Regions from separate parts of the Serratia sp. ID 25-353 genome, predicted to be linked through region 1. Evidence: predicted binding sites of a transcription regulator. Region 1 holds the regulator's gene; the other holds the start of a gene.
What was found. The regulator PurR, encoded in region 1, represses purine synthesis genes. The targets are predictions, from matches to a motif close to CANGCAAACGTTTGCNTG.
Positions count from the first base shown of each region.

Region 2: ACYF6X_RS22000 (NCS2 family permease) is a predicted target of PurR. The motif match lies at 1,438-1,455, and genes of this name have one in related genera.

Region 1 is NZ_CM139236.1:1,958,737-1,962,947, reverse strand. Features, by position in the region: gene punC (purine nucleoside transporter PunC) at 1-865, opposite strand, end outside; gene punR (DNA-binding transcriptional activator PunR) at 989-1,933, shown strand; gene purR (HTH-type transcriptional repressor PurR) at 1,930-2,955, opposite strand; gene cydH (cytochrome bd-I oxidase subunit CydH) at 3,280-3,369, shown strand; gene sodB (superoxide dismutase [Fe]) at 3,431-4,009, opposite strand; gene ACYF6X_RS09320 (C40 family peptidase) at 4,209-4,211, opposite strand, start outside.
Region 2 is NZ_CM139236.1:4,586,723-4,590,933, reverse strand. Features, by position in the region: gene ACYF6X_RS22015 (lipocalin-like domain-containing protein) at 1-142, shown strand, start outside; gene ACYF6X_RS22010 (glutathione S-transferase family protein) at 139-807, shown strand; gene ACYF6X_RS22005 (VOC family protein) at 855-1,262, shown strand; gene ACYF6X_RS22000 (NCS2 family permease) at 1,595-2,956, shown strand; gene ACYF6X_RS21995 (Na+/H+ antiporter) at 3,154-4,211, shown strand, end outside.

The DNA.
Region 1 (4,211 bases):
ACAGCGCCACCATGCTGACACCATAAGCTACCAGCAGCCACGGCAGCAGGGTTTTGCCATTGATGCGCTTGAGCGCGGCACGGCAGCCATAGCCCCCCAGCAGGAAAGCCAGCGTCTGCGGCACATAGCTCAGACCGATGTCGCTCGGGCCATAGCCCATATCACCGAGGATGAACGGCGAGCCGGTCAGCCAGGCGAAGAAGCCTGCCGAGCAGGCGGCATACATGGCGACGTTGCCGCTGAACACCGGGGATTTCAACAGTCGCCAGAAGCTGACGCCGTTTTTTGGCGCCTCGGCGGTGGGCTGCGTTTTGGCGCGCTCTTTGAGCATCAGCGTCGGTAGCAGCAGCAGTACGGTGATGGCCAGCAGCACGGCGAAGATCGCGCGCCAGCTGGCGTGGTTCAACAGCCAGGCGCCCAGCAGCGGCGCCAGCGCCGGCGACAGCGCGACCAGCGGCATGATGGTGGCGAATACGCGGTTGGCCTGGCCTTCGCGATAGCGGTCGACCACCAGCGCTTGCCAGATGGCGGCGGCGGAACAGACGCCGACGGCCTGAATAAAGCGCAGGATCCAGAGCTGCACGGCGTTCTCTACCCACAGCATGCCCAGGCAGCCGAGGGCGAACAGCGTCAGGCCGATCAATAATACCGGTTTGCGGCCCAGGCGGTCGGAGAGCGGCCCCCACAGCAGCTGCGCGAAGGCGAAGCCGGCCAGGAAGATGCTCAGGCTGGCGCTCACCGCGCCGGCGGAAATTTGCAGTTCCTCCCGCATGGCGCCGAAGGCGGGGAGGTACATATCGGTCGCCAGATAACCCAGCATGCTCAGGCCGGCGAGGTAGAACATAAAGCCAAAGGAATTTCGCATGGTATTTCTCGTTAATATTTTAGTGTCGCAGGTTTTTAGCGCCGGCCAGTGTATCCGGCTGGATCTCTGCTTGTGAAACGGTAATATTTGCAAAGTGCTGTTAAAAAAATTGAAGGCAAAGCGATGTGGTCTGAATATTCTCTTGAAGTGGTCGACGCAGTGGCGCGTACCGGCAGTTTCAGCGCGGCGGCGCAGGAGCTGCACCGGGTGCCGTCGGCGGTGAGCTATACCGTACGGCAGCTGGAGCAATGGCTGGCGGTGCCGCTGTTTGAGCGGCGTCACCGCGACGTGGAGTTGACGCCGGCCGGCGCGTTGTTTATCAAGGATGCGCGAGTTGTTATCAAAAAAATGCTCGACACTCGCCGCCACTGTCAGCAGGTGGCTAACGGGTGGCGCGGCCAGCTGAATATCGCGGTCGACATCATCGTCAAACCGCAGCGCAGCCGCCAACTGGTGCTGGATTTCTACCGTCATTTCCCCGACGTCGAATTGATGCTGCAACCCGAGGTGTTCAACGGCGTGTGGGATGCCTTGGTGGACGGCAGAGCGGACATGGCGATCGGCGCCACCCGTGCGGTGCCGGTCGGCGGCGGCTTCGCCTTTCGCGACATGGGTTATATGAACTGGCTGTGCGTGGCCAGCCCGCAACATCCGCTGGCGCAGTTGACGGGGCCGCTGAATGACGATCAGCTGCGGCCATACCCTTCGCTTTGCCTGGAGGACACCTCGCGCAATCTGCCCAAGCGCGTCACCTGGACGCTGGATAACCAGCGACGGCTGGTGGTGCCGGACTGGACTTCGGCGCTCGACTGTTTGTGCGCCGGGCTGTGCGTCGGCATGATGCCGGCACATCGGGCGCTGCCGCGGGTGCAGCGCGGTGAGCTGACGGCGTTGCAGTTGCAGCAGCCGTTTCCCGCCAGCCCTTGCTGCCTGACCTGGCAGCAGGATAAACCGTCACCGGCGATGAGCTGGCTGCTGGCGTATCTTGGCGATGGGGAAACGCTGAATCAGGAATGGCTGAGCGAGGTGGAACCGGAAGCCGCGCAGGCTTCCGGCGCGAGGGATTAGCGGCGGTAGTCGATGAACGGGCCGTCGGCGACCGAGCGGCGTTCGATCAGCTTCGGATGCACTTCGATCACCTGCGACTCTTCGCGCTTGCTGATAATGCGATCCAGCAGCATGGTGAAGGCCATTTCGCCCAGGCGTTCTTTAGGCTGGTGAATGGTGGTCAGCGCCGGGGTGAAGTAGCGGGCGTTGCGCACGTTGTCATAGCCGATCACGGAAATATCCTGTGGCACCCGCAGCCCCAGCTCGTCGGCCGCGCAGATGGCGCCCATCGCCATGATGTCGCCGCCGCAGAATACCGCGGTCGGCCGCTGTTTTTGCGACAGGATTTGGTGCATCGCCTTGTAGCCGGACTCCGGCTCGAAGTCACCCTGGACGATCCACTCTTCGCGAATGTCGATATGCGCTTCCTGCAGCGCCTTCATAAAGCCCTGATGACGGCCGCCGCCGGTGTTGCGCGACAGCTGGCCCGGAATGGCGCCGATATCGCGGTGGCCGCGCTCGATCAGATAACGGCCGGCCAGATAGCCGCCTTCGAACGCGTTATCGATGATGGTATCGGTGAAGTCGCCGCGCGCGGCGCCCCAGTCCATCACCACCATCGGGATATTACGGTAGTCTTCCAGCATGCCCAGCAGCTGATCGGGGTACTCGGAGCACATGACCAGCAGGCCGTCGACGCGCTTTTGCGCCAGCATCGCCAGGTAGGCGCGCTGCTTGTCCAGATTGTTGTGCGAGTTGCACAGGATCAGGGTGTAGCCCTTGCTGTAGCAGCTGTTTTCCACCGCCTCGATCACTTCGGCAAAGTAGGGCGCTTCGCTCGAGGTGGCCAGCAGGCCGATCGACTTGGTGTGATTGACTTTCAGGCTGCGCGCCACGGCGCTCGGCGAGTAGTGCAGCTCTTTGATGGCGGCCCACACGGCCGCTTTGGTCTCTTCGGCGACGAAACGAGTCTTATTGATGACGTGCGAAACGGTGGTGGTGGAAACGCCCGCGCGTTTGGCCACATCTTTAATCGTTGCCATGTAAGGAATGACTCCTGAACTCACATGTTTACAGCATGTAAGTGTGATGTTAATCGTTTGCCTACGTAGATCCTTCTCCAGAGAAGCGAAAACTGAGTTTTTAGTGTGTTGAAGTCTTCAGCGCTTAGTCAGGAGGGGCATGGATGCCGGTACGCAGTTGTGAACTGCGAATTTTGTCGCATATTGAACAAAAGTGGAAGAGGTAATCGAGATTATAAACCGGGAAATGATAACAAGATTTTATCGGCGAACTGTGGGAAAATGATTTGACGTACTAATTGTGCGCCTTTTATCCTTAGGAAAGCCCATTTTAAAGGAGTTGTCATGGATACCGAATTGAAGATGTCGCTGTTTACCACCGTCTGCGCGTTGGCGGTCATTATCGCTTTCAGCTTCGTTGCCGCGTTGAACTGATTTACCCCCGGTTATAAAAAAGGCGCAGCCTGGCTGCGCCTCATCACCTCAGAACCTGCGCTTACGCCAGGTTTTCCGCGGCGAAGGTCCAGTTGACCAACGCCCAGAAGTTTTCCAGGTATTTTGGACGCGCATTGCGGTAATCGATGTAATACGCGTGTTCCCACACGTCAACGGTCAGCAGCGGTTTGTCTTCACCGGTCAGCGGGGTGGCCGCGTTGGAGGTGTTGACGATCGCCAGCGCGCCGTCCGGTTTTTTCACCAGCCAGGTCCAGCCGGCGCCGAAGTTTTTCACTGCGGCATCGGTGAACTGCTCTTTGAACGCAGCGAAGGAGCCGAAGGATTTGACGATCGCCGCCGCCAGTTCGCCCTGCGGTTCACCGCCGCCCTGTGGCGACAGGCAGTGCCAGTAGAAGGTGTGGTTCCACACCTGCGCGGCGTTGTTGAAGACGCCGCCGTCAGAGGTCTTGATGATCTCTTCGAGCGATTTGCCCTCGAATTCGCTGCCTTTCACCAGGTTGTTCAGGTTAACCACGTAGGTGTTGTGGTGTTTGCCGTAGTGGTATTCCAGGGTCTCGGCGGAGATGTGCGGCTCGAGCGCGTTTTTCTCATACGGTAATGCAGGTAATTCAAACGACATTGCTTCCTCCTTTACAGCGCCATTCGCTTCCCGCCGGGGCGAGAGTCATATGGGCCGTTTTTTATTGTGGTCTTTCAATCTTAACAATTTTCATCATAAAAAACAGGAAGAAAAGCGAGAAATGCGCGTGGGGTGGTGCGATGGGCGAGAGCTTGAACAGGCGGTTGCGACCCAGGCCGCAACCGCGCAGAGCAGGGCATTA
Region 2 (4,211 bases), 2.5 Mb from region 1:
CCCCAACTGGGTAGGCAGCCGTCAGGTGCGTTTTTACGCTTTCAGCGGCGATCGGCTGACGTTGCGCACGGTGCCCTTGCAGCTCGGCAATGGCGTGCAGGTGGGCGAACTGGTGTGGCAGCGGACAGGAGCTTCTTTATGATCATTGTTCATCATCTCAATCACTCACGGTCGCAGCGCATTCTGTGGTTTCTGGAAGAGCTGGGCGTGCCCTATCAGGTGCAACGCTACGAACGCGATCCGCAGACTATGCTGGCGCCGGCGGCGTTGAAAAAGATCCACCCGCTGGGCAAATCACCGGTGATCGTCGACGGCGATCTGACGCTGGCGGAATCCGGCGCCATCATCGAATACCTGCAGGAAGCCTATGACGCGCAAGGGATGTTCATGCCGACTGACTTCCACGCGCGCCAGCAATACCGCTACTGGCTGCACTACGCCGAAGGATCGCTGATGCCGCTGTTGGTGATGAAACTGGTGTTCAGCCGTCTCGGGCAGCCGCCGATCCCCTGGCTGCTGCGGCCGGTGGCCGGCGCGATCGGCAAGGGCGTGCAGCGCGAATATCTCGACAAGCAGATCGCGCCGCACTGCGAATTCCTCGAACAGCACCTGAACAAGGGCAGCTGGTTCGTCGGCAACGACTTCAGCGCGGCGGACATTCAGATGAGCTTCCCGCTGGAGGCGATGGCGGCGCGCGGCGCGTTGGATGATTGTCCGAAACTGCGCGGCTTTCTGCAACGCATTCACGCCCGGCCCGCCTACCAGCGGGCGTTGGAGCAGGGCGGCCCTTACGACCTGCTGAGCTAACCGGATGGGCTATACTCGATGGGGTCATTCTTCATCGGAGGTAGCCCATGGCTACGCAAATCTTCGTTAACCTGCCCGTAAGCGATCTGCCCGCCTCGATGGCGTTTTTCACCCACCTGGGTTTCACTTTCAACCCGCAATTTACCGATGACACCGCCGCGTGCATGGTGGTCAGCGACACGATTTACGTGATGTTGCTGACTCACGACAAATTCAGGATGTTTACCCCGAACCCGATCGGCGACGCCAAACAGGCCACCGAAGTGCTGGTGTGCCTGTCGCAGCCCAGCCGGGCGGCGGTGGACGAACTGGTGCGCAAGGCGGTCGCCGGCGGCGGCAACACTTATCACCCGCCACGGGACTACGGCGTGATGTACGGCCACGGATTTCAGGACCTGGATGGCCATATCTGGGAATTGATGTATATGGATCCCGCCGCGGTGCAGACGCAATAATCTCGCCGTGACGGCATTCGCCGGGGCGCCCGTCGCCCCGGTTTTATCGTGCAGGCGCCATTCCCGCCACTTTCTGCATAAATTGCCGCGATCTTTAGTTGATTAGACGCTATGGAAGGCAGGATAATCGTTTGCCTTGAATAAACCACCATAAATTACCCGTACCGCGCGCTGCGAGTTAAACGTTTGCCTTGGTGCGCATTGCCGTTGGCGATGCGACGGAAGGGCAAGGATGCGGAACGTGACGTAAACGATTACGTGGCGATCGGGCGCGGGCGAGATTACCGGCCTGCTGTGACGGGCCGATTCATGAAACACAGGGGAAGTAACCTATGTCGAACTCTCAAGCGAACCACGCCGCAAAACCAACCGGCGGGCTTGATGGCTATTTTAAAATTTCCGCGCGCGGCAGCACCGTGCGCCAGGAAGTGGTAGCGGGGCTGACCACCTTCCTGGCGATGGTGTACTCGGTGATCGTGGTGCCGAGCATGCTGGGCAAAGCGGGCTTCCCGCCGGCGGCGGTGTTTGTCTCCACTTGCCTGGTGGCCGGTCTGGGCTCGCTGCTGATGGGGCTGTGGGCTAACCTGCCGATGGCCATCGGCTGTGCGATTTCATTGACCGCTTTCACCGCCTTCAGCCTGGTGCTGGGCCAGCACATCAGCATTCCGGTGGCGCTGGGCGCGGTGTTCGTGATGGGCGTGCTGTTTACCATTATCTCGGTCACCGGCATCCGCGCCTGGATCCTGCGCAACCTGCCGATGGGGGTGGCGCACGGTACCGGCATCGGCATCGGGCTGTTCCTGCTGCTGATCGCCGCCAACGGCGTCGGCCTGGTGGTGAAGAACCCGCTGGATGGCCTGCCGGTGGCGCTTGGCGCGTTCACCTCCTTCCCGGTGGTGATGACGCTGGTCGGCCTGGCGGTGATCTTCGGCCTGGAAAAACTGCGCGTGCCCGGCGGCATTCTGCTGGTGATCATCGCCATTTCCATCATCGGCCTGATCTTCGACCCGGCGGTGAAATACCAGGGGCTGTTCGCCATGCCGAGCCTGGCGGATGCTGACGGCAAATCGTTGATCTTCAGCCTGGATATCATGGGTGCGTTGCAGCCGGTGGTGTTGCCGAGCGTGCTGGCGCTGGTGATGACCGCGGTGTTCGACGCCACCGGCACCATCCGCGCGGTGGCCGGGCAGGCCAACCTGCTGGATAAAGACGGGCAGATCATCAACGGCGGCAAGGCGCTGACCTCGGATTCCCTGAGCAGCATCTTCTCCGGCCTGGTGGGCGCCGCGCCCGCCGCGGTCTACATCGAATCCGCCGCCGGCACCGCCGCGGGCGGCAAGACCGGCCTGACAGCCACCGTGGTCGGCATTCTGTTCCTGCTGATCCTGTTCCTGTCGCCGCTGGCCTATCTGGTGCCGGTCTATGCCACCGCACCGGCGCTGATGTACGTCGGCCTGCTGATGCTGAGCAACGTCACCAAGCTGGACTTCAACGATTTCGTCGACGCGATGGCTGGCCTGCTGTGCGCGGTGTTCATCGTACTGACCTGCAATATCGTTACTGGCATCATGCTGGGCTTCAGCTCGCTGGTCATCGGCCGCATCTTCTCCGGCGAATGGCGCAAGCTGAACATCGGCACCGTGCTGATCGCCGTGGCGCTGGTGGCGTTCTACGCCGGCGGCTGGGCAATTTAAGCCCCGCGGATTTCCCTCGCCCGATGGGCGGGGGAATCTGTCACGGCATTTCCCTTCTTAAGATAAGTCTTCTTCTGTTCTGCACCGCGTTTTGAAAGGCACAACAAGCTTTAACGGCTGTAAAAAAAGTGATCTACTATCGGGACCAACGCAGGCCCTGAGCCGATGTCGTCTGAATCGTAGAGTCTAAGGAAAGCATGGAAATCTTTTTTACAATCCTCATTTTGATCCTGGTGGTCTCCCTGTCCGGGGTGGTGACACGCATGTTGCCGTTCCAGGTGCCGCTGCCGCTGATGCAAATCGCCATCGGGGCCCTGTTGGCCTGGCCGCATTTCGGGCTGCACGTCGACTTTGATCCCGAATTGTTCCTGGTGCTGTTCATCCCGCCGCTGCTGTTCGCCGACGGCTGGAAAACGCCGACGCGCGAATTCCTGCACCACGGGCGTGAAATTCTCGGCCTGGCGCTGGTGCTGGTGCTGATCACCGTGGTCGGCGTCGGCTATCTGATCTACGCCATGGTGCCGGGCATTCCGCTGGTGGCGGCCTTCGCGCTGGCGGCAGTGCTGTCGCCGACGGATGCCGTGGCGCTGTCCGGCATCGTCGGCAAAGGGCGCATTCCCAAGCCAATCATGGGCGTGCTCGAGGGCGAGGCGCTGATGAATGACGCGTCCGGTCTGGTGTCGCTCAAGTTCGCCATCGCGGTGGCGATGGGCACCATGGTGTTCACCGTGGGCGGCGCGACCCTCGAATTCCTCAAAGTGGCGATCGGCGGCCTGCTGGCCGGCGTGGCAGTCACCTGGACCTACAGTAAATCGCTGCGGGTGATGAGCCGCTGGAGCGGCGACGATCCGGCGACCCAGATCGTATTCCTGCTGCTGCTGCCGTTCGCTTCTTACCTGATCGCCGAACACATCGGCGTCTCCGGCATCCTGGCGGCGGTAGCGGCGGGGATGACCATCAGCCAATCCGGCGTGATCCGCAACGCGCCGCTGGCGATGCGCCTGCGCGCCAACAGCGTATGGGCGATGCTGGAGTTCGTGTTCAACGGCATGGTGTTCATCATGTTGGGCCTGCAGCTGCCGGGCATTCTTGAAACCTCTATCCTGCAGGCGGAGCTGGATCCGACCATCCAGACCTGGTACCTGTTCGCCGACGTGGCCACCATCTACGCCGCGCTGCTGGTGCTGCGTTTCACCTGGTTGTGGGTGATGAAGAAGGCCAGCAACCGCTTTATGAAAAAGCGCCCGCTGCAGTT